3 regions of the Streptomyces sp. NBC_00209 genome follow, and region 3 is predicted to be linked to each of the others. Evidence: riboswitches for the same ligand, from Rfam matches in the RefSeq annotation. Region 3 holds a riboswitch; each other region holds the start of a gene.

What was found. Region 3 has a riboswitch for cyclic di-AMP ahead of OG867_RS29005 (transglycosylase SLT domain-containing protein). Riboswitches for the same ligand answer to the same signal wherever they lie in the genome.
Region 1: another riboswitch for cyclic di-AMP. It lies ahead of OG867_RS11505 (NlpC/P60 family protein); the one in region 3 lies ahead of OG867_RS29005 (transglycosylase SLT domain-containing protein).
Region 2: another riboswitch for cyclic di-AMP. It lies ahead of OG867_RS01635 (peptidoglycan DD-metalloendopeptidase family protein); the one in region 3 lies ahead of OG867_RS29005 (transglycosylase SLT domain-containing protein).

The regions. Positions count from the first base shown of each region.
Region 1 is NZ_CP108121.1:2,625,797-2,633,469, forward strand. Features, by position in the region: gene OG867_RS11490 (esterase/lipase family protein) at 153-1,004, shown strand; gene OG867_RS11495 (M23 family metallopeptidase) at 1,204-2,577, shown strand; gene pcrA (DNA helicase PcrA) at 2,633-5,071, opposite strand; cyclic di-AMP (ydaO/yuaA leader) riboswitch at 5,233-5,383, shown strand; gene OG867_RS11505 (NlpC/P60 family protein) at 5,382-6,536, shown strand; gene OG867_RS11510 (NlpC/P60 family protein) at 6,955-7,673, shown strand, end outside.
Region 2 is NZ_CP108121.1:349,586-357,258, forward strand. Features, by position in the region: gene OG867_RS01620 (STM4012 family radical SAM protein) at 1-734, shown strand, start outside; gene OG867_RS01625 (STM4011 family radical SAM protein) at 742-1,635, shown strand; gene OG867_RS01630 (SGNH/GDSL hydrolase family protein) at 1,654-2,508, opposite strand; gene OG867_RS01635 (peptidoglycan DD-metalloendopeptidase family protein) at 2,692-3,600, opposite strand; cyclic di-AMP (ydaO/yuaA leader) riboswitch at 3,604-3,759, opposite strand; gene OG867_RS01640 (tyrosine-protein phosphatase) at 4,167-4,979, shown strand; gene OG867_RS01645 (DUF6126 family protein) at 4,991-5,167, opposite strand; gene OG867_RS01650 (XRE family transcriptional regulator) at 5,211-5,819, opposite strand; gene OG867_RS01655 (aspartate aminotransferase family protein) at 5,882-7,279, opposite strand; gene dxs (1-deoxy-D-xylulose-5-phosphate synthase) at 7,276-7,673, opposite strand, start outside.
Region 3 is NZ_CP108121.1:6,388,358-6,396,030, forward strand. Features, by position in the region: gene OG867_RS29000 (2,3-dihydro-2,3-dihydroxybenzoate dehydrogenase) at 1-823, opposite strand, end outside; cyclic di-AMP (ydaO/yuaA leader) riboswitch at 1,245-1,429, shown strand; gene OG867_RS29005 (transglycosylase SLT domain-containing protein) at 1,433-2,299, shown strand; gene OG867_RS29010 (antitoxin) at 2,605-2,793, shown strand; gene OG867_RS29015 (SpoIIE family protein phosphatase) at 2,933-5,437, shown strand; gene OG867_RS29020 (DHA2 family efflux MFS transporter permease subunit) at 5,474-6,946, opposite strand; gene OG867_RS29025 (TetR/AcrR family transcriptional regulator) at 7,026-7,673, shown strand, end outside.

The DNA of each region.
Region 1 (7,673 bases), 3.8 Mb from region 3:
GGCGCCCGGGGAGCCGCACCGGGTCGCCGTATCACCGCGCCGTCAGCCGCACGGCACGGTGGTACGGGCCTCCGTCCGCGCGGGCCGCCTCCGACACGGCGCTCCGCCCGGGCCTCCGCCGGGTGGCGCCCGTCCGGAGCAGGAGGCCGACCATGAAGACCCCCAGCCTGCCGTTCCCCGCCCCGCCGACCGCACTGCTGAGAGCGACCGCGCTGGAGCTCTTCGTGCTCGCCGGGCACGCCCTGATGTATCCGACCGGGATCGCCGGTGAACGCCACCCCGGCCGCGCCCCGGCGGACGAGGGCGCCGAGCCCGCCCGCGCCGACATTCCGCCCGCCGAGGGCACCGACCGGCCACCCGTCGTCTTTCTTCACGGTTTCATCGACAACCGCTCCGTCTTCGTCCTGCTGCGCCGCTCCCTGGCTCGGCACGGCTGGCGCCGTCTGGAGTCGCTCAACTACTCCCCGCTGACCAGCGACATCCGTACGGCCGCCGAGCTGCTGGACCGGCACATCGAGGAGATCTGCGCCCGCACCGGCCACCACCGGGTGGACATCGTGGGCCACAGCCTGGGCGGCCTCATCGCCCGCTATTACGTACAGCGGCTGGCCGGTGACCGCCGGGTGCGGACCCTCGTCACGCTGGGCACCCCGCACTCCGGGACCGCCGTCGCCCCACTGGCCGGGGCGCTGCCCATCGTGCGGCAGATGCGCCAGGGCTCGCCCCCCGTCGAGGAGTTGCGGCTCCCCGCGCCCGGCTGCCGTACCCGGTTCGTCAGCTTCTGGAGCGAACTCGACCGGGTGATCGTCCCCGCCGAGGCGGCCTGCGTCGACCACCCGGACCTGGACGCGGTCAACGTACGCGTCACCGGCATCGGCCACCTCGCGCTGCCGGTGCACCCGGCCGTGGCGGCGGCCGTGCGGCAGGCACTGGACGAAGCGGAACCGGTCCAGGAGGCCCCCGGGACCACCCCCGGGACCACCCGCACCACCCCCGCCGCCTAAACCGAACAAACTTCGAACATAGAGCCAAGGCTCTGTGCGGGCGCCGCCGAAAGACGGCCGATTGCCCGATTTCCCGTGCCCTCCGGCGCCGTCGAAGATTGTCGATGGCGGATACCGCCGGGTACAGTCGCCGCCAGTTCTCCCGGGGTACCCCACACCCCCGGAACCTGGTCCTGCTGCCGAGGCGAGAGAGAAGTTGGTGAACGACCAGCACCCCCACGCCGGGTATGCCGGATACGACGGCTACTCCACAGGCAGCTTCGAGACGGACCCGCTCTTCGGCTCCCTCCCCGGCACCGGCGTCACCTACGACGGCGCCCATGACGCCTCGTACGACACCTCGCAGGGCTACGGCATCCCGTACACCGGCGGTGAGACCGGCTACGGCGGCGCGTACGACACCCCCCAGTGGGACACGGGCGCGCACCCCGGCTACCAGGCCCAGCAGTACCCGCAGTACCCGCAGTACGACACCACGACGACCTGGCTGCCGGCGGAGGGCTACGACTCCGGCCAGTGGGACACCACCACCTGGACCGCCGCCGCCCCCGCGTGGCCCTCGGACGGCACGGGGACGTACGACACCGGCGTGTACGACGCCACCGCCTGGAACACCGGCGCCACGCCCGGGTACGAAGAGCAAAATGTGCAAAGCCCGGCCGCCTCGAACGAAGCCGAACAGCCGGAGCCCCCGGAGACGTACGAGTCGTACGAGAACGGCGACTACGACCCGTACGAGCCCCACCGCCGCGCCACCGACGGCGTCGAGCCGGACGAGGCCGCCGAGCCGCACCCCGATCTCGCCCCCGCCGAGCCCCGCCGAGGCAACCGCAGCCGCAGGCGTTCCCCAGCGAAGCGCTCCGCACTCCTCACCGTCGCCGTTCCCTCCGCCTGCGTGATGAGCGTGGCCGGGATCGCCGCCGCCTCCGTGGGCGGGATGGGCGGGGACGAGACGAAGAAGGACGCGACCACCACCATGGCCGCCGCCGACCCCGGCACGGTCAAGCCGGTCGCGGCCAACAACGAGCTGGACACCCAGCTCGCCAACCTCAGCGCCGACGCCGAGAACTTCGCGGACCGCGCCAGCCGCACCCAGGAACGCATCGACCTGAAGGAGCGGCAGGCCGCCGAGAAGAAGAGGCGCGAGGCGGAGGCCGCCCGCAAGGAGGCCCTGCGCCCCAAGTTCGTGATGCCGGTCAAGCAGCACGGGCTGAGCGCCTACTTCGGGCAGGCGGGCGTCAACTGGATGTCCGTGCACACGGGCATCGACTTCCCCGTCCAGTACGGCACCCCGGTGATGGCGGCGACCGACGGCACGGTCCGTACGCAGTACAACAGCGCCTACGGCAACATGGCCATCGTGACCATGGCCGACGGCACGGAGACCTGGTACTGCCACCTCAGCAGCACCCGCGTCCGCTCGGGCCCGGTCAAGGCCGGTGACGTCATCGCGTACTCCGGGAGCTCCGGGAACTCGACCGGCCCGCACATGCACTTCGAGGTGCGGCCGGGCGGCGGCGCGGCGATCGACCCGCTGCCGTGGCTGCGCGGCCACGGGATCAACCCGACCTGAGCGGGACGAACGACTACGGCGGCCGGGGCCTCGGGGGCTCCGGCCGCCGCTCGTTTCAGAGCTTCTGCACCGGGGCGTACCGCAGGAGCAGCTTCTTGGGGCGGTCGTCGCCGAAGTCGACCGTGACCTTCGCCTGGTCACCGACGCCCTCGACCGCCGTCACCGTGCCCAGGCCGAACTGGTCGTGCGTGACCCGGTCGCCCGCCACCAGCGTGATCGTCGGCTTGTCCGAGGTCCGCCGGGTCGCGAAGCCGGAGGGGCCGGAGCGGGCGCGGGAGGCGGAGAGCGACGAGGTGATGCCCGAGGTGGGGCCCGCCGGGGCGGCCATCGGGCCCTTCCGCTTCCACTCCAGGTGCTGGTCCGGGATCTCCTCCAGGAACCGCGACGGCGGGTTGTACGAGGGCTGGCCCCAGGCACTGCGCATGGCGGCCCGGGTCAGATACAGCCGCTCGCGGGCGCGGGTGATGCCGACGTACGCGAGGCGGCGCTCCTCCTCCAGCTCCTTGACCTGGCCGAGCGCCCGCATGTGCGGGAAGACGCCGTCCTCCATGCCGGTCAGGAAGACGACCGGGAATTCGAGGCCCTTCGCGGTGTGCAGGGTCATCAGCGTGATGACGCCGGAGCCGTCGGTGTCCTCGTCGGGGATCTGGTCGGAGTCGGCGACGAGCGCGACCTTCTCCAGGAACTCCGCGAGCGTGCCCGCACCCTCCTCCTCGCCCCGGTCCTGCTCGAATTCGAGGGCGACGGCGGCGAGCTCCTGGAGGTTCTCGATGCGGGTCTCGTCCTGCGGGTCGGTGGACGCCTGGAGCTCGGCGAGATAGCCCGTACGCTCCAGGACCGCTTCCAGCACCACGGCGGGACCGGCACCGGACTCGACGACCGTGCGCAGCTCCTCCATCAGCGTGTTGAACCGCTTGACGGCGTTGGCGGAGCGGGCGGCCATGCCGTACGCCTCGTCCACGCGGCGCAGCGCCTGCGGGAAGGTGGTCTTCTCGCGCAGCGAGAGCGCGTCGATCATGGCCTCGGCGCGGTCGCCGATGCCGCGCTTGGGCACGTTGAGGATGCGGCGGAGCGGGACGGTGTCCTCGGGGTTGGCGAGGACCCGCAGGTAGGCCAGGACGTCCCGGACCTCCTTGCGCTCGTAGAAGCGGACACCGCCGACGACCTTGTAGGGCAGGCCGACGCGGATGAAGATCTCCTCGAAGACACGGGACTGCGCGTTCGTCCGGTAGAAGACGGCGACGTCTCCGGCCTTCGCGTCGCCCGCGTCGGTGAGGCGGTCGATCTCCTCGGCAACGAACTGCGCCTCGTCGTGCTCGGTGTCCGCGACGTAGCCCGCGATGCGGGCACCGGTGCCGGCGTTGGTCCAGAGGTTCTTGGGGCGGCGGCTCTCGTTGCGCTCGATGACCGCGTTGGCGGCGGACAGGATCGTCTGGGTGGAGCGGTAGTTCTGCTCCAGCAGGATCGTCGTCGCGTCCGGGTAGTCCTCCTCGAACTGGAGGATGTTGCGGATGGTCGCGCCCCGGAAGGCGTAGATCGACTGGTCCGCGTCACCCACGACGCAGAGCTCGGCGGGCGCGTTCTCCGGACCGGCCGGGCCGACCAGCTCGCGTACCAGCGTGTACTGGGCGTGGTTGGTGTCCTGGTACTCGTCCACGAGGACGTGCCGGAAGCGGCGGCGGTAGTGCTCGGCGACGTCGGGGAACGCCTGGAGCAGATGGACCGTCGTCATGATGATGTCGTCGAAGTCCAGCGCGTTGGCCTCGCGCAGCCGGGCCTGGTACATCGCGTACGCCTGGGCCAGGGTCTTCTCGAAGCCGTCGGCGGCCTGCCCGGCGAAGGTCTCCTCGTCGATGAGCTCGTTCTTGAGGTTGGAGACCTTGGCGGTGAAGGACTTCGGCGGGTAGCGCTTCGGGTCCAGCTCCAGATCGCGGCAGACCAGGGCCATGAGCCGCTTGGAGTCGGCGGCGTCGTAGATCGAGAACGAGGACGTGAAGCCGAGCCTCTTGGACTCGCGGCGCAGGATGCGGACGCAGGCGCTGTGGAAGGTCATGACCCACATCGCGTTGGCCCGGGGCCCGACCAGCTGCTCGACGCGCTCCTTCATCTCGCCGGCGGCCTTGTTGGTGAAGGTGATCGCCAGGATCTGGCCGGGGTGGACGCCCCGCTCGGCCAGCAGGTGGGCGATGCGGTGGGTGAGCACCCTGGTCTTGCCGGAGCCGGCGCCCGCGACGATGAGCAGGGGCGACCCGGCGTGCACGACGGCGGCGCGCTGCTCGGTGTTCAGCCCGTCGAGCAGCGCCTCGGGGTCGAGGACGGGGCGGTGCGCGCCGTCGCGGTAGTACGCGTCGCGGGGTGGCGGGGGCCCGTCGAACACGCCCGCGAACAGGTCCTCCGGCACCGCTTCGGGTGCGGGGTCCTCGGGGGGCGGCGGGGCCGCGTCCTCCTCCTGCTGGAGGCCGGCCAGGAAACTGTCGTCAAAGAGGCTGCTCATCGCTGTCCGAGTCTAAAGCTCTCCACTGACACCCGGCCCCGCTCCGAAAAGGTCACGGAAATGTATCGGGCATATCGCACACCAACCTTCCCAGCGGCCCCATGCGTTGGCTAGCGTGCACGTTCGGACGGCCCGTACCCCCAGAGGCGACCTACGCCGAGCGTGCCGCCACGCCGAATCCGGGCCCGCCCGGAACCGGGGACCCACACGCAGCACCGGGGTGAATCGGTCCTTCCCCACCGGACCGTAGGGCAGCCTTCCGTTCCGCCCGAACCCGACAGCTAACCCGGTAGGCGGTCCACGGAAGGAGATGCCGGCCTTGGCGTCGCATCGCAAACCGCGCACCCGGATGCGCTCCACCGCCCCGGCCGTCGGGCTGACCTCGGCCGCGCTGGCCTCGGTGACCCTGCTGTCCTCCCAGAGCGCGATGGCGGCGCCCGCGCCGAAGCCGAGCATCGAGGAAGTCCAGAAGAAGGTGGACGACCTCTACCGGCAGGCCGGCACCGCGACTCAGAAGTACAACCAGGCCAAGGAGGCCACGGACCAGCAGAAGTCCAAGGTCGACACGCTCCTGGACGACGTGGCCAAGCGCACCGAGAAGGTGAACGACGCCCGCAGGACGCTGGGCAACTACGCCGCCGCCCAGTACCGCAACGGCGGCCTCGCACCGACCGCAACCTTCTTCCTGGCCGACGACCCGCAGTCGTTCTTCGACCAGACCCACCTCATGGACCGGATGGCCGAGCGCCAGCAGCAGGCGGTCGCGAACTTCCGTACGCAGCAGGCGAAGGTGTCCAAGCAGCGGGCCCAGGCCGTGGAGAGCCTGGAGACGCTGACCGAGTCGCAGGCCACGCTGCGCACCAGCAAGCAGAACGTCCAGACGAAGCTGACCGAGGCCCGGACGCTGCTGTCGAAGCTGACCGCCGAGGAGAAGGCGCGGCTGGCGGAGCTGGAGCGCAAGAAGGAGGCGGAGGCCAAGCGGAAGGCCGCCGAGCTGGCGAAGAAGCAGGCCGCCGCCCGGAAGGAAGCCGAGCAGAAGGCCAAGGAGTCGGGGAGCAGCGGTACGGAGACGGGCTCGGGTTCCGGCTCGGACACCGGCTCCGGGAGCAGCGCCTCAACGAAGGCGGAGAAGGTCCTCGCGTTCGCCCGCGCCCAGATCGGCAAGCCGTACGTCTGGGGGGCGACCGGCCCCGCCTCGTACGACTGCTCGGGGCTGACGCAGGCGGCCTGGAAGGCGGCGGGTGTCGACATCCCGCGTACCACCTGGGACCAGGTGAACGTCGGTACGCGGATCGCGACGGCCGATCTGCAACCCGGCGACCTGGTCTTCTTCTACGACGACATCAGCCACGTCGGGATCTACAAGGGCGACGGGATGATGATCCACGCGCCGAAGCCCGGGGCGAACGTGCGCGAGGAGTCGATCTACTACATGCCGATCTACGGGAGTGTGCGCCCCGCCTGACCGGGGAAGAGGGCCGGTCCGCGCGGGCCGGCCCCGTACCGCCGCTCAGGCCCGTACCGCCGCTCAGGTCCAGAGCGTGGCGATGAAGATGTTCGCCAGGGTCAGCGCGTTCACGGGGTGTGAGAACCCTCGCCCCGGACCGCTCCGGGCAGGGTGGGGCCTACGGGCCGCTTGAATGATGAATGCACTTTTTGCCTGATTCTGTGGCACTTTTCCCGGTCATTCAGGCTTCACGTGCGGTCATTCAGCGACAATGCCACGCCAAGAGCGGGCAATAACCGTCATAACGACACCTTCCCGTGACCTCGGATTAGCGTCCCTTCCCGGTGGCCGTGGATCAGGAACCGTCCTCGCCGGCCGCCGGAGAAGCCCGCCGGTATACCCCGTCGGGCCGTCGCACGGAAGGACGCCCGCCCCCGTGGCAGCGCATCGCAAACCCAGGCAGCGCCTCATCACCGCCTCCGCGGCCCGCACCGCGGCGACCCTCGCGGTCGCCGGAGCCGCGACGGCCGCCGTGCTGCCGGGAGCCGCGCACGCGGACCCCGCGCCCACCGCGAAGCAGGTCAAGGCCCAGGTGGACCGGCTGTACCGGGAGGCGGAGGTCGCCACCGAGAAGTACAACGGCGCGAAGTCCGAGGCGACCGCAGCCGCCAAGTCGGTCGACGCCCTGCGCGACGAGGCCGCCCGCAGGACCGCCCGCCTCAACACCGCCCGCGACGTGCTCGGCGCGTACGCCGCCGCGCAGTACCGGTCCGGCGGGATCGACCCCTCCGTGCAGCTGGCGCTCTCCTCCGACCCCGACCAGTACCTGCGCCGCGCCACCTACGCGGAGCGGGCCGGTGAGCGCCGGGCCACCGACGTGCGCTCGGTGCGCCGCCAGGTCGCGGAGATCGCCCAGGTACGCGCCGAGGCGGCCGGGAAGCTCACCGAGCTGGCCTCCCGGCAGGCCGCCCTGAAGGAGCACCGGGCGACCGTCCGCGCCAAGCTGGCCGAGGCCCGCCGCCTGCTCGCCCGCCTCACCCCGGCCGAGCGCGCCTCCTACGACGCCTCCGAGGACGGGCGCGGGGCCGGCCACGCCGACCGGAGCGCGCCGCGCTCCACCGTCGCCGCGCCCCACTCGCGCGCCGCCCAGGCGGT
Region 2 (7,673 bases), 6.0 Mb from region 3:
ACATCGATCTGATCTACGGCATAGACGGCCAGACCGAGCGGACCTGGCAGACCTCGCTGGACGCCGCGCTGCGCTGGCGTCCGGAGGAGCTGTACCTCTACCCGCTCTACAAGCGTCCGCTGACCGCGCTGGGCCGGCTGTCGGAGAGCGAGTCCGACGCGGCCTGGGACGAGCAGCGCCTGCGCCTCTACCGGGCCGGCCGCGACCACCTCCTGGCCCACGGCTACGAGCAGGTGTCGATGCGGATGTTCCGCCGCGCCGACGCCCCGCGCGCGGAGGGCCCCGACGACTACGCCTGCCAGACGGACGGCATGATCGGCCTGGGCTGCGGCGCCCGCTCCTACACCTCGCGGCTGCACTACTCCTTCGACTACGCGGTCCGGATGAGCGAGGTGCGGGGCATCATCGACGCCTACACGGCCACCGCGGACTTCTCCCGCGCCGAGGTCGGGCGGTACACCGACGGGGACGAGGCGCGCCGCCGCCATCTCCTCCAGTCGGTGCTCCAGGCGCAGGGCATGGCCGTGGACGAGTACCGCGAGCGGTTCGGCACCTCGCCGTACGAGGACTTCCCGGAGGAGCTGGCCCGGTTCGAGGCCCGGGGCTGGCTGGACGCGGGGGCGCAGGGGCTGCTGCGGCTGTCGCCGGAGGGGCTGGCGTACTCGGACGCGCTGGGCCCGGAGCTCTTCTCCCCCGCCGTGCGGGCCGCGATGGCCGCCTACGAGCTGAAGTGAGGGACCCGTGGACCTGACGATTCTCTACCGGGGCCCGCTCGCCTCCTGCGACTACGACTGCCCGTACTGCCCCTTCGCCAAGCGGCGCGACAGCCCGGATCAGCTGCGGGCGGACCGGGCGGCGCTCGAACGGTTCACCGCGTGGGTGGCGGCGCAGACCGGTGACCGGATCTCGGTGCTGTTCACGCCGTGGGGCGAGGGCCTGGTGCGGTCCTGGTACCGCAGGGCGATCGTGGAGCTGGCGGGCCTCCCGCACGTACGCCGGGTCGCGATCCAGACGAACCTGAGCGGCCGTACGCGGTGGCTGGCCGAGGCTCCGGAGGCGGCCCGCGAACGGATCGCGCTGTGGTGCACGTACCACCCGGGGCAGACGCCGTACGAGCGTTTCCTCGGCCGGTGCGCGGAGCTGAGGGACCTCGGGGTCCGGCACAGCGTGGGCGTCGTCGGGTTCGACGCCCATCTCGGCGAGGCGCGGCGGCTGCGCGCGGCGCTCCCGGAGGAGGTCTACCTCTGGGTCAACGCCGCCGAGGGGCACACCTACACGGACGAGGAGGCGGAGCGGTGGACGGCGATCGACCCGCTGTTCCCGTACAGCCGCCATCCGCACCGCTCGGCGGGGCTGCCCTGCCGGACCGGTGAGTCGGTGATCTCGGTGGACGGGGAGGGCACGGTGCGCCGCTGCCACTTCGTCCGGGCGGAGCTGGGCAATCTGTACGACGGGAGCTACCGGCGGGCGCTGGGGCCGCGGGCCTGCCCGCTCGCCGTCTGCGACTGCCACATCGGCTATGTGCACCTGGAGACGCTGCCGCTGTACGACGTCTTCGCGGGCGGGGTCCTGGAGCGGGTCCCGGAGGTGCTGCCGCTGTCCCCGGTCGCCGCGACGCGGTCACGGGGCGACTGAGGACAGCGGAGGGGCCGGTCAGAGCGGCAGCAGGTCCGGCCGCTTCGGCTCGACGTGGTCCCCGGAGGACTCGCCGCGCAGCCGCCGCCCGATCCACGGGACCAGGTATTCGCGCGCCCAGTGGATGTCGTCGCGGCGGATCTCCAGCGTGCCGCGCGGCGGCTGCGGCGGCCACGGCTGGTCCGGGTCGGCCGGCACGTCGAGGCCGAGGACCTGGGCGGCGCGGAGCGCGACCCGGGTGTGGCCCTCGGGCGACAGGTGGAGCCGGTCGCCGTCCCAGGCGCGCCGGTCCTGCACGGAGCGCAGCGACCACAGGTCGAGGACCGGGCAGTCGTAGCGGTCGGCGATGGCCCGGACGTGAGCGGTGTAGGTGGCGATCTTGCCGCGCAGATGGCGCAGCACGGGGACGCCGCGGGTGTCGAAGCCGGTGGTGACCATGACGGTGCCGACCGACCGCGTGAGGTCGGCGACCGCCCGCTCGAAGCGTTCGGCCACGTCGTCCGGGTCGGTGCCCGGCCGGATGATGTCGTTGCCGCCGGCGCAGAAGCTCACCAGGTCGGGGGCGAGTTCCTTGGCGCGGGGCACCTGCTCCTCGACTATCTGGTCGAGGAGGCGTCCTCGTACGGCGAGATTGGCGTACCGGAAGTCCCCGTGCGCGGAAACGGGTGAGCCCTCGGCCCGGGTCGCCGGGCCGGGCTCCGGGAGCCGGTCCGCGAGAAGTACCGCGAGCCGGTCGGCCCAGCCGACGAACGTTCCGTCCGGGCCGGCGTCGCCGACTCCCTCGGTGAAGCTGTCGCCAATCGCCGCGTACGACCCGATGGCGCCCTGTCGGTCGATGGCGCCCTGTTGAAGGTTGTTCGAATCGTCTGCCACAACCGCATATCCTGCACCCCGGAATGTGACCTACGCGACCGTAATAAGGGGTTGACGGGTGGTGAGATAAACCACCCGGTCAGTTTTCGGTAAAGGGGGAATAAGCAGAGGGACGGCGCACCGCCGTGCGCCGTCCCTCTGTGTCGTTCAGCGACCCGGATCACCGGGCCGGTGGTGCCTGGATCAGACGGTGATCCCGTGCGACGCCAGGTAGGCGATCGGGTCGATGTCCGAGCCGTACTCCGGGCCGGTGCGGACCTCGAAGTGGAGGTGCGGGCCGGTGGCGTTGCCGGTGGAGCCGGAGAGGCCGACCTGCTGGCCCGCGGTCACGGTCTGGCCCGCCGAGACGGAGAGCGAGGACATGTGGCCGTACTGGGAGTAGTGGCCGTCGGCGTGCTTGATGACGACCTGGTTGCCGTAGGCGCCGCCCCAGCCGGCGGTGACGACGGTGCCGGAGGTGATGGCCTTCACGCTGGTGCCGGTGGAGACGGGGAAGTCGATGCCGGTGTGGCTGCCGCTGGACCAGCTGGCGCCGGAGGCGCGGTACGCGGTGGTGTGGTTGCCCGGGACCGGGTGGACGTAGCCGGAGGCGTTGTCCTGTGCGGCCGGAGCCTCGGTCTTGGCCTCGGTCTGCGTCTCGGTCTTGGTCTCGGCCTTGGGCGCGGTCTTCGTCTCGGCCTTCGGCGCGGCCTTGGCGGGGGCCTCGGACGTGGTGGCGGCGGGGGCCGCCTTGGCGCCGAGGGTCAGCTTCATGCCCGGGAAGATCAGGCTCGGGTTCTCGCCGACGACCTCGCGGTTGTCCTGGTACAGCTTGTGCCAGCCGCCCTCGACGTGGTGCTGGGCCGCGATCTTCGACAGGTAGTCGCCGGAGACGACGGAGTACGTGGTGGTGCCGGCGCTCTTCGCGGGCTTGGCCGGGGCGGTGTGCGCGGCGGCCGACTTCGACGTGGCCGGTGCGGACTGCTCCGCGGCGTGGGCACCGGTGGCGCCGAGCAGCGGAAGCGCGATGACGGCTCCGCCGGCGCTCGCGGCGACGACGCCACGGGCAATGGTGCTGGACTTGGGACGGCGGTGCTTACCCGAATTGGGCATGAAGAATTTCCTCTCCGGCGCCTGCGAGGTGAGCTGTCGGGTTCGGGCTGGAGATGCCCGGCCGCGCCTGGCGCGACTTCACCCCTAGCCGTCCGGTCGTCCCGGTCGGCGGCTTACCTGGTTCCCCCGCTCCTGCCACACGGTGAGTGAGTGCGAATTCCGGACGGCGGCAGGATTGGGCGTTCCATCCGGATGGCATGGAACGTAAGCGAGCCGGGACGGCGGAAACAAGCCACATGTTCGGCGCCGGATTCCGCACCGGAATTGCGGCTCGGAATTCCGGTCACACTCCGTGGATTACGGATCTTGGCTTTCCGCGCGGCGCGGGGAGTACCCAGCCGGGGCGCCACCACACACCGTCACGGATATGATCCCGCTCACGAGCGGGTGATCATCTCCCGCACAACCAGGGCAAGTTCTACATAATCCGGCAATACGGACATGTCGTGGCCATCGTCCGCACCGGAGCGGGCGGCCGAGATGATTGCCCCAGGAACCGATGTCGTATCGTCGCGGTCGTGGGCCCGTCGGCGACACGCGCCGGGGCAGAGCCTCCAGGAGTGACCGTGACGCAGCAGCTGCCGCAGACCCCGCCGACGGAGCCCGTTCTCACCGGTGTCCGCAACTTCCGCGACGTAGGCGGTCTGCCCACCACCGACGGCCGCCGGGTGCGCCACGGCAGGCTCTACCGCAGCGGGCACCTGGCGCACGCCACGGCCGAGGACGCGGCCTTCCTCGGCGGGCTCGGCCTGCACACCGTCTTCGACTTCCGCAACGCGGCCGACCACAAGCTGGACGGCCTGGACATCGATCTGCCGGGCGTACGGAATGTGAGCATCCCGCTCAGCGACCCGGCGGACGGCGCCGAGTTCTGGCGGATGGTGCGCGACGGCGACATGGCGGAGCTGCGCTCGATCCTGGCCGACGGCAAGGGGACCAGCCGCATGGTCGCCTCGTACCGCTCGATCATCCTGGAGCGCACCGCCGAGCACAGCCGGGTGCTGCACGCCCTGGCCGAGGACAGCGTCCCCGCCCTGATGCACTGCGCGGCCGGCAAGGACCGGGCGGGGCTCTCGATCGCGGTGACGCTGCTGGCGGTGGGCGTCGGGCGGGAGACCATCGAGGCCGACTACCTCAAGTCGAACGACGCGCACCGCCGCTACCGCATCCGGCGCAGCGACACCTCGTCGGCCGGGATGTCCCCGGAGGTGCTGGAGCTGCTCAACCCGCTCTTCGGCGCCCAGCCCGACTACCTCGCCGCGGCCTTCACCGCCATGGACGAGACCTGGGGCGGCACCGACCGCTATCTCACCGAAGGGCTGAAGCTCACGCCCGCCACCCGTGAGCAGCTGCGCGAACGGCTCCTCGACGAGAGCTGAGGCGGCCCCGCCTACTGGTTGTGCATGCCGACCGCGAAGAGCAGATAGAGGAACGCGGCGATGACATGCCCGGCCACCAGGTAGGCGAAGAGCCGGATGACGAGTCCGCGCGGCATCTTCTTCTCCTGGCTGTCGGCGCCGGGGCGCGGGGCCGGGGTGAGCGGGTCGTAGTGCTCTGAATCAGGCATGACTGGCCTCTCTGGCTGCCGGGGCTCCGGCGGCGGGAACGTCTCAGCCGCGGTGGACCTGGCCGCCGAGGCACAGGTCGGCGGCGGGGCTCTGCAGCAGGGTGTGGACGAAGAGCAGCTCGGCGCCCTCGGGTTCGGGGGCCGCGATCCGGTGCGGGGTGAGCGAGTCGAAGTGCGCGCCGTCACCGGGCGCGAGGTCGTGCACCGTCTCGCCGAGCGTCACCCGGAGGCGGCCGGTCAGGACGTACAGCCACTCCTCGCCGGGGTGGACGCGGACCAGGTCGCCCTGGGCGCCGTACGGAACGCGGACGCGCAGCGCCTGCATCGCCCGGCCGGAGCCGCCGGCCTGCTGGTACAGCCAGCCGTCGGCGGCCGCGCCCTCGAACGGGCGGCCGCGGACGATCGCGTCCCGTTCCGGGGGCGTCTCGCCGAGGAGCTCGGAGACCGTCGTACCGTAGATCCTGGCCAGCTGGAGCAGCATCGGCAGCGAGGGCTGGCGTCGGCCCGTTTCGAGCCGGGAGAGATGGGCGGGCGAGAGCCCGGCCCGCTGGGCCGCGGTCTCCAGGGTGAGACCACGGCCTCGGCGCAGATCGCGCAGGCGTGGCGCGACACCGGGCAGCTCACCGGCCGCCAGGTCGTCCGGAGGGTTCATGCCTCCATTGGGCCAAAGACTTTCCCCTGAGGCAAATTTATTGCCTCAGGGGCAAAAACGCCTCAGCGGTTGGCGACGGCCTGCTTCACCAGGGTCCGCCCGAAGTCCCACATCAGTCCCCCGCCGCTGTGCGCGTCGTCCATGACGGCGGTGAACGCCTCCACGAAGCGGTCGACGTCCGCGTCATCGATGACCAGCGGCGGGATCAGCTTGATCACTTCGAGGTGGTCGCCGGAGACCTGCGTGAGGATGCGGTGCTTCTGGAGCAGCGGCACGACGACCATCTGCGCGAAGAGCCCCTTGCGGGCCGCTTGGAGCATGGTCCAGCGGCTGCGCAGCTTCAGCGAGGTGGGGCGGCCGAACTCGATGCCGATCATCAGCCCGCGCCCCCGCACCTCGTGCAGCAGCTCGTAGCGCCCGACGAGCGCGGACAGCCGCTCCCGGAGCAGGTCGCCGGTGCGGCGCGCGTGCGCGACGGTCTCCTCGTCCTCCATCACCGACAGCACCGCGAGCCCCGCCGCCATCGCCTGGGCGTTGGAGCCGAAGCTCGCGGAGTGGACGAGGACCCGGTCCATCGAGGAGTAGACGCGCTTGAAGATCCAGTCCTTGCCGAGCGTCGCCCCGACCGGGACATAGCCGCCGGAGAGCGCCTTGGCGACGCAGACGAGGTCCGGTTCCACCCCTGGCTCGTGCTGGTACGCGTAGAAGTCGCCGGTCCTGCCGAGGCCGGTCTGCACCTCGTCGGCGATGAGGAGGGCCTTGTGCTTGCGCAGCAGTTCCTGGGCCTCGCGCAGATAGCCGGGCGGCGCGGCGAGCACCCCCTTGCCCTGGATCGGCTCCACCACCAGGGCCGCGACATCACCCCGCTTCAGCTCCCTGCTCAGCGCCGCGAGGTCGCCGAGCGGGATCGCGGTGTCGGGCAGCAGCGGCGCGAAGCCGTCCCGGAAGCCGCCCTCGCCGTTGACCGAGAGCGAACCGGTGGTCAGCCCGTGGAAGGCGTGGTCGCAGTAGAGGACGCGGGGCCGGCCGGTGGCGTACCGGGCGAACTTGAGAGCCGTCTCGACGGCCTCGGTGCCGCTGTTGCCGAAGAACACCCGGTCCAGGTGCGGGCTGTGGCTCAGCAGCTTCTCGGCGAGCAGCCCGGGCAGCGGCTGGCAGTCGAAACGGGTCAGGTCGGCGAGCGAGGCGTCGAGGACGTCGTGCAGCGCCTTGCGTACGACGGGGTGGTGCCGGCCGAGCCCCATGACGCCGAATCCGGCGAGCATGTCGAGGTAGTCGTTGCCGTCCGCGTCCCAGAAGTGCGCGCCCTCGGCCCGCTCGTAGACCTTGTCGAAGCCGATGGTGTGCAGCATGCGCGGGAGCTGGTGGTTGAGGTGTCTGGTGTGCAGCTCGTAGCGTTCGGCGCCGCGCTCGGCGAGAAGCCGCGCCAGATCGAAGCCCTTGGGCTCGTCGTCCTTCATGCCCCGCTCTCCTTGTGCCCGTTGCCCGGAGCGTCCTGCCCCGTGCCGCCGGCCGCCTTCCGGGCGGCCGTGACGGCGCTGATCCGGCCCGCGATCTCGACCGGTGTGAGCCCGATGTCGGCCAGCACCTCGGACCGCTTGCCGTGCGCGAGGAACTGCTCGGGGATGCCGAAGGTGCGCAGCGGTACGTCGACGCCCGCGTCCCGGAGCGCCTGCCCGACCGCCGAACCGACGCCCCCGGCCCGGCTGTTGTCCTCGACCACCGCGACGAGCCGGTGGGCGGCGGCGAGCGGCGGCAGCGTCGCGTCGACCGGCTTGACCCAGCGCGGGTCCACCACGGTGCAGCGGATGCCGGCGCCCGACAGGAGTTCGGCGGTACGCAGGCAGACGGAGG
Region 3 (7,673 bases):
CGTCGACGTACAAGTCGTGCAGGGTGATGTGGCGGGCCCGGTCGGACACGAGGAAGGCGACCGCCTCGGCGATGTCGGACGGCTCGGCGATCCGGCCCAGCGGGATGCCCGTGCGGTAGCTCGCCAGGTCCCCGGCTATGACGCGCCGCGCGGCGGGCCCGTCGTCGTGCGCCTCACCGGCCGGCCACATCCCGCGCTGCATGTCGGTGAGCGTGGAGCCGGGCGAGACGGTGTTGCAGCGGACGCCCCGGGGGGCCAGTTCCAGGCCGAGGCACTTGGTGAACATGACGGACGCGGCCTTGGACGCGGCGTACGCCGCCATGGTCGTACGGGGGATGCCCGCGGCGTTGGACGCGACGGTGACGATGCTGCCCGCGCCCCGGTCCGCCATCCGGCGCGCGACGGACCGCGAGACGTGGAACACCCCGTCGGTGTTGACGGCGAACGTCGCCCGCCAGTCCTCGTCGGTCAGCTCGGTGACGGGTGAACAGCGCAGTATCCCGGCGACGTTGACCGCGATGTCGAGGGCGCCGAGCGTGTCCTCCGCCTCGGCGACCAGGGCCTCGACGGCCGCCGCGTCCGTGACGTCCAGTGCCCGGGCCACGACGCTCCCCCCGTACTCCCCGGCGAGGGCGTCGACGCCCTCCGGGGCCGCGTCGGTCGCCAGGACCCGGCAGCCGCGCGCGACGAGGGCCCGCACGACGGCCTCGCCTATGCCGCGTCCGGCTCCCGTCACGAGGGCCAGCCTGCCGGTGAGTTCCTCGTCGGCGGGGGCGGCGGGGGCGGCGGGACGAGGGGACGAAGGGGCGGAACGCGGCGCCATGGTTCTGGGGTCTCCCTATGACGGTGAACAAGGGGCGGCAATACTTAGGTAAGCCTAACCATAGAGTGATCGCGCGAACGAGGGGTCCGAACCGGCGATTCCGGCCGCTCGTGGGTCGTTTGATGTCCCTTTTGTTCCCGCATGGGAAAAAAGTCAATTACGGGCGATCGGGGCGGTTTTGATGCTGCCAAATGGACACAAAACGGACGAACGCGTCATTCCGGTCTCAGTGGGCAGCGTCACGTCGGCTGTTTCTGACGCGCAATCCGATCTCCCGGTTCCCAGTCGTCCCAAGAAATTTGACTTCCCCCGGCGCGGGCGATCATGAGCATTTCCTTTGATGGATCTTGCAAAACAATTGTGATCAGCAATTCCGGGCTTGTTCCGGCCGTCGTTTCTCGCTTACGGTCCCGTCATCAATCCGGATGGAACGCCGAATCCTGCCACCGTCCGGGAACCCGACCACTCACGTACGGCAGGAGCGGGGGAACCAGGTTTGCCGCCGGTCCGGAATCCGGAGCGGCTAGGGGTGAAGTCGCCATGCGCGACCGGACATCTCCCGTCCGAACCCGACAGCTCACCTCGCAGGCGATGGAGAGGAAATACCCCATGCCCATCACGGGTAAGCACCGTCGTGCCACGTCCGCGTCCCTGACCCGCGGTTTCATCGCCGTCAGCGCGGGCGGAGCCGTTCTCGCGCTCCCCCTGATCACGGCCGGATCGGCTTCCGCCGCCCCCGCCAAGACCGTCGTCGCCGAAAAGGCAGCGGCCCCGACTTCCGTCGCCGGCAAGGAAATTGCCGTGCGCAAGGCCGCGCCCACCACCTATTCCGTGGTGTCCGGCGATTCGCTTTACAAGATCGCCCAGGGGCATTCCCTCGGCGGTGGCTGGGAGCGGCTGTACAAGGACAACCGCGGTGCCGTCGGCGGCAACCCCGACCTCATTCACCCGGGCCTGAAGCTCACCATCGGTGCCAAGTCCGAGGCCGCCGCCCCGAAGGCCGCCGAGAAGAGCGCATTCAAGGCGGAGACCGCCGAGAAGAACGGCGACACCGCCCCCCGGACCGAGAGCGCCGACCGCGCCGACCGTTCCGAGCGCACCGTCGTCCCGGTCGCCGCCGAGAAGCCCGCCGAGACCAAGACGGCCGTCGCGTACACCGACGACCTCGACGGCTGGATCAAGGAATCCCTGGCGATCATGGCGCAGCAGGGCATCCCCGGCAGCTACGACGGCATCTACCGCAACATCATGCGGGAGTCCTCGGGCAACCCGATGGCGATCAACAACTGGGACATCAACGCCGTCAACGGCACCCCCTCCAAGGGGCTGCTCCAGGTGATCCAGCCCACCTTCGACGCGTACCACGTGCCCGGTACGTCGATGGACCTCTACGACCCGGTCGCCAACATCACGGCCGCGTGCAACTACGCCGCCGCCACGTACGGCTCGATGGACAACGTCTTCGGCGCGTACTGATCCAGACCGGCCCCGCCCTCGGGGCGGGATCGTGAGCAGGGGTGGAAAGAAGCGGAAGCGCTCCTTTCCACCCCTTTCGCATGCCGTACCGCTCTTGTCGCGGAAAAGCCGTACAACCCTTGTGGCACAAGCGATGTCGAACAGGGCGTCCGGGAAGACAGCGGGCTCTTCCCGGCACCCCCCGGGCGAAGGCCCACGTCGGCGAGGCGATTGGCGAGTAGGGCGTCCGGACCCGGCCGTCCCGGAATGCGAGGGCACGGCGGGGCGTGGATGCTGGAACGGTCAGCGTCTCTAGGAGGTCAGTCATGGGCATGCTCGACAAGATCAAGGACATGATCAAGGGGCATCCGGACCAGGCCCGCCAGGGAGTCGAGAAGGGCGGCGACTACGTCGACAAGAAGACCGGCGGCAAGTACGGCGGCCAGGTCGACTCGGCTCAGCAGAAGATGAACGACCAGTTCGGTGACCACCGCCCGCCCGACGAGGGCCGGTAGGCGCTTGCACGGACCGTGCGGGAGCGGTGGACGCCACAGTCGTGGTGTCCACCGCTCCCGCGTGTCCCGGCCCCCCAGGCCGCGCGGGCCGGGACGCCTCCGACGTGCCGCACCGGCCGCCCGGGAGCATCCTGGCTGTGTGACCTGGCACGGCGCGGCCGGGCGGCTGCCGTTCGGTCCGAACGACGGCCCGCCCCGAGGACCGGAGGACAGCCGGGCGCCGGACGACCTGTCCCTGGTGCTCGCCCAGTCCGTCGTGAACGCGATCGAGGCGGTCGACGGGCGGGCCGGCGGGATCTACCTCCCCTCGCGCACCCCCGGCCTGCTCCGGCTCGCCGTCCTCGCCGGATTCCCCGGCCCCCTGCTCCGCCCCTGGTGGCGGATGCACGTGAACCGGCCGTTCCCGGTCGCCGAGGCGTTCCGCACCGGCAGCCCGGTGTATCTCACCGATGCCGAGGACGCCATGCGGCGCTTCCCGCAGCTGATGGCCGGACTGCCGTTCCCCTTCGGCTCCCTGTACGTGCCGGTGCTGCGCCACCGCGAACCGGTCGGCGTCCTCGTCGTCCTGCGCGGTGCGACGGGCGACGAGCCGGTCCCCGCCGCCGACCGGGACCGGCTCCAGCGCATCGCCGACGGCCTGGGCGCCGAACTGGCCGGCCTCGCGGACGTCGGCACCCGGCCCGAGTGGGAGGGCGAGCCGCTCCCCGTACAGCTGCCCGCCAGGACCTCGCCGCCCGTGCGCATCGGCCGCTTCGACTGGAACCTCGCCACCGGCGCCGTGGAGGCGGACGCGGATCTCGACACGATCCTCGGCACCGGCACCGACGGCTTCCCCGGCACCATCGGGGCCCTGGCGGCCAGACTGGCGCCGGAGGACGTCTACGGCCTCTGGGCGCTGGCCCGGCAGGCGGCGGACTCCCACGGCCCCGTCGTCCGCCGGATGCGGCTGCGCGGCCCGGACGGCCGCTCCCACCTGCTGGAGGTCTCCGGACGCCGGGACGACGGCGCCGGCCGCGGCGGGCACCTGACCGGCTTCCTGGTGGACCTGGGCATCGGCCCCGTCGTCGCCGAGGCCGCCGACCGGCTGCCCCGCGGCATCTTCTCGCTCGACCGCTTCGGCCGGATCACCTACGTCAACCCGCTCGCCGAGGACATGCTCGGCCGGCCCCGGGCCGCCCTGGTCGGCCGGGTGTTCTGGGAGGCGCTGCCCTGGTTCGCGAACCCGGCGTACGAGGACCACTACCGGGCGGCGATGCTCTCCGACGCCCCGGTCCACTTCCTCGCCCGCCGCGACCCGCCCCCCTGGGTCTCGGTCTCCCTGTACCCGGGGCACGACGGCCTGACCGCGGTCCTCACGCCCACCGACACGCCCGCCTACACCCCGGACTCCGTCGTCTCGCCCGGACTGGGGCTCGGCTCACCGGCCGACCGGTCCGCCGCCCTCTACCGGCCGGTCGCCCTCGCCATCGCGCTCACCGAGGCCGTCACCGCCCGGCAGGTCTCCCGCGTGGTCACCGAGGAACTGCTCCCCGCCTTCGGCGGCCGGCAACTGGCGATCTACCTGCTCAAGGAGGGCCACCTCTACCTGGAGTGGGAGACCGGCTTCCCGCACGGCTTCCTGGACCGGTTCGACGCGGTCGGCCTGGACGCCCGTATCCCCGGCGTGGAAACGCTCACCACCGGGCGCCCCATCTTCTTCGAGTCGATGCAACGCCTGGCCGCCGCCTATCCGGGCATCCCCATGGACGCCGACGTCGGCGCCCGCGCCTTCCTCCCGCTCATCGCCTCGGGGCGGCTCGTCGGCTCCTGCATCCTCGGCTTCGACCAGCCGCGCGGCTTCAGCCCGGAGGAGCGTACGGTCCTGACCGCCCTGGCCGGGCTCATCGCCCAGGCCCTCCAGCGGGCCCAGCGCTACGACACCGAGGCGGCCCTCGCCCGCGGCCTCCAGGACGCCCTGCTGCCGCACCGGCTGCCCGCCGTCCGCGGCATCGACACCCAGGGCCGCTACCTCGCCGGCACCCAGGGCATGGACGTCGGCGGCGACTGGTACGACGTGATCGAGACGCACGGCCGCCTCGCCCTCGTCATCGGGGACGTGCAGGGGCACGGCGTGTCCGCCGCCGCGACCATGGGCCAGGTCCGCAGCGCGGTACGGGCCTTCGCGCTCAGCGGCCACGACCCCCAGGAGGTCATGAGCGGCACCAACCGCCTGCTCATCGACCTGGACACCGGCCAGTTCGCGAGCTGCTGCTACATCGTCACGGACCCGGCCACCGGCCGGACGCACGCCGTGCGCGCCGGGCACCCCCAGCCCGTCCTGCGCCGGCCCGACGGCACCACCGAGGTCATGGACCTCCCGGGCGGCATCGTCCTGGGCATCGACCCCGAGGCCGGCTACCCCGTCACCGAACTGCACCTCGACCCGGGCGCCACGCTCGCCCTGTACACCGACGGCCTGGTCGAGCAGGCGGGCATCGACATCGACGTCGGGGTCGAGCGGCTGCGCTCCACCCTCGCCGGCGTGGGCACCGCCCCGCTCGCCGACACGGCCGACCACGTCATCCGCCGGGCCCGCCAGGCCGCGGACCGGCCCGACGACATCGCCCTGCTCCTCGCGGCCCGGTGGACCGGGGACGACGCCTGACCGGGGGCAGCCCACCCAGGTCCGCCGCGCGCGCCGTCAGGTGGGGCCGGTGACCGGCTCCGGGCCTGCGGACGTCTCCTCCGGGGCCCCGGCGGCGGCCGGTACGGGCTCGGGCTTCCCGGGCAGCAGCAGACCCGCGGCGAAGACCACCACGGCCGCGGCGACCGGCCACCAGAAGGCGTCGGAGAAGGATTCGGCGGTGGGGGCGGCGTGGGAGCCGCCGCCCTGGAGGATCAGGGCGACGACGGCGATACCGAGCGAGGCGCCGATCTGGTTGAGGATGAAGACCGCGCCCGTGGCACCGGCGACCGACTCGCCCGGCACCGTCTTGTAGACCGAGCCCATCGTGGGCGCGCCCACCAGTCCCATGCCGAAGCCGGCGGCGAACTGCGCGGCGGTCAGGGCGGCCTGGGACGTACCCGGGCCCGAACCGGTGAAGACCAGGGCGCCGACGCCGATCAGCAGCGCACCGGCCGGGACCAGCCTCCGCGCGCCCACCTTGTCCGCGAGGCTGCCCGCGACCGGCATCCCGATCAGGGTGCCGAGGCCCAGCGGGGCGAGCAGCAGCCCGGACTCCAGCACGGTGTGGCCGCGCACCTGCTGGTAGTACAGCGGCAGCAGGAACAGCAGCGAGAACAGACCACCGCCGAGCAGGAACATCGTGGTCACGCTCGCGCCGAAGCCCCTGCCGCCGAACAGCCGGAGGTCCAGCAGCGGCGTCACCGAGGTGCGCAGCGCGTGCACGGCGTACGCGGCGAAGAGGGCGACGCCCACCGCGAGCCCGACGAGCACCTTCGTACTGCCGAAGCCGTCGCCGCCCGCCCGGGACAGCGCGAACACGATCGCGGCGAACCCGGGGGAGAGCAGCGCCACGCCCAGCGCGTCGAACGGCACGGGGTCGCCGCTCGGCGGCGGATCCGCCGGCAGCACCCGGACGGCCAGCACGATCGCGGCCAGCGCGAAGGGGATGTTGACCAGGAACATCCACTGCCAGGAGAAGTGGTCCAGCAGCAGCCCGCCGACCACGGGACCGACCACCGGGCCCAGCGTGATCGGCACGGAGACCAGGCCCATGACCCGGCCGATCCGGGCGGGCCCGGCGGCGCCCGCCACCACGGTCATCATGATCGGATCGACCATGCCGCCGCCGAAGCCCTGGACGACGCGGAAGGCGATCAGGCTCTCCGCGTTCCGGGCGAAGGCGCAGAGCGTCGAGCCGATCAGGAACACCGAGAGCCCGAGCAGCCACATCCGCTTGGCGCCGAACCGCGCCACGGCCCAGTCGGCCAGCGGAATCGCCAGGGCGACCGCGAGCAGATAGCCGGTGGTGACCCACTCGATGGTGGCCAGTGTCGCGTGGAACTCGCCGCCCAGCGTGCTGATCCCGACGTTGACGATCGTCGCGTCCAGATACGACATCATCCCGCCGAGCACCATGACGCCGACCAGCGTCAGCAGTGCGGCATCGAGCCGGGCGGGCCCGCTCCCCACCGGCTTTGTTACAGGCACGGCAACTCCTTTGAACTAGCTCAGTCAGAAAATTTAACTGGGTAGTTAAATCAGGTGGCTGGCACCGTAGCATGGGCGTATGAGCGTGGGCGAGAAGGAAGAGATGGGCGGGCGCCCGGCGGACCGCGGGCGCCTCGACAAGCGCCGGGCGATCGTGGAGGCGGCCCTGCGGGTCTTCGCGCAGGTCGGATACGCACAGGCGAGCCTGGACGTGATCGCCGCCGAGGCCGGGGTCTCCAAGCCGACGATCTACAACCACCTGGGCTCGAAGGAGAGGCTTTTCCGTTACGTCCTGACGGAGACGGCGGCCCGCTCCCACGCCAAGACCCTGGACGTCCTCACCGGCTTCCCCACCGACCCGGGCCGGCTGCGCCCCGCGCTCGAGGACCTGGCCGCCAAGCTGGTCGACTGCTACTGCGACGAGCAGTCCGAGGCCGTACGCCGGCTGCTGTACGCGGAGGCCGTGCGCTTCCCGGACCTCTTCGACGCGGTACGGGCCAGCGGGCCCGACCAGTTCACGGAGGCGCTCGCGGGCCGCCTCGCCCGGCTGGCCAACGCCGGGCACCTGCGGATCGGGGACCCGGTCAGGGCGGCCAACCAGTTCATCGCGCTGGTCTACGACGAACTGCCGGGGATGAGCGCGCTGGGCACCCGCCCGCTGGACCCGGCGGAGGTCGCCGAGGTCGTCACCGCGGGCGTCGACACCTTTTTGCGCGCTTTCGGCACC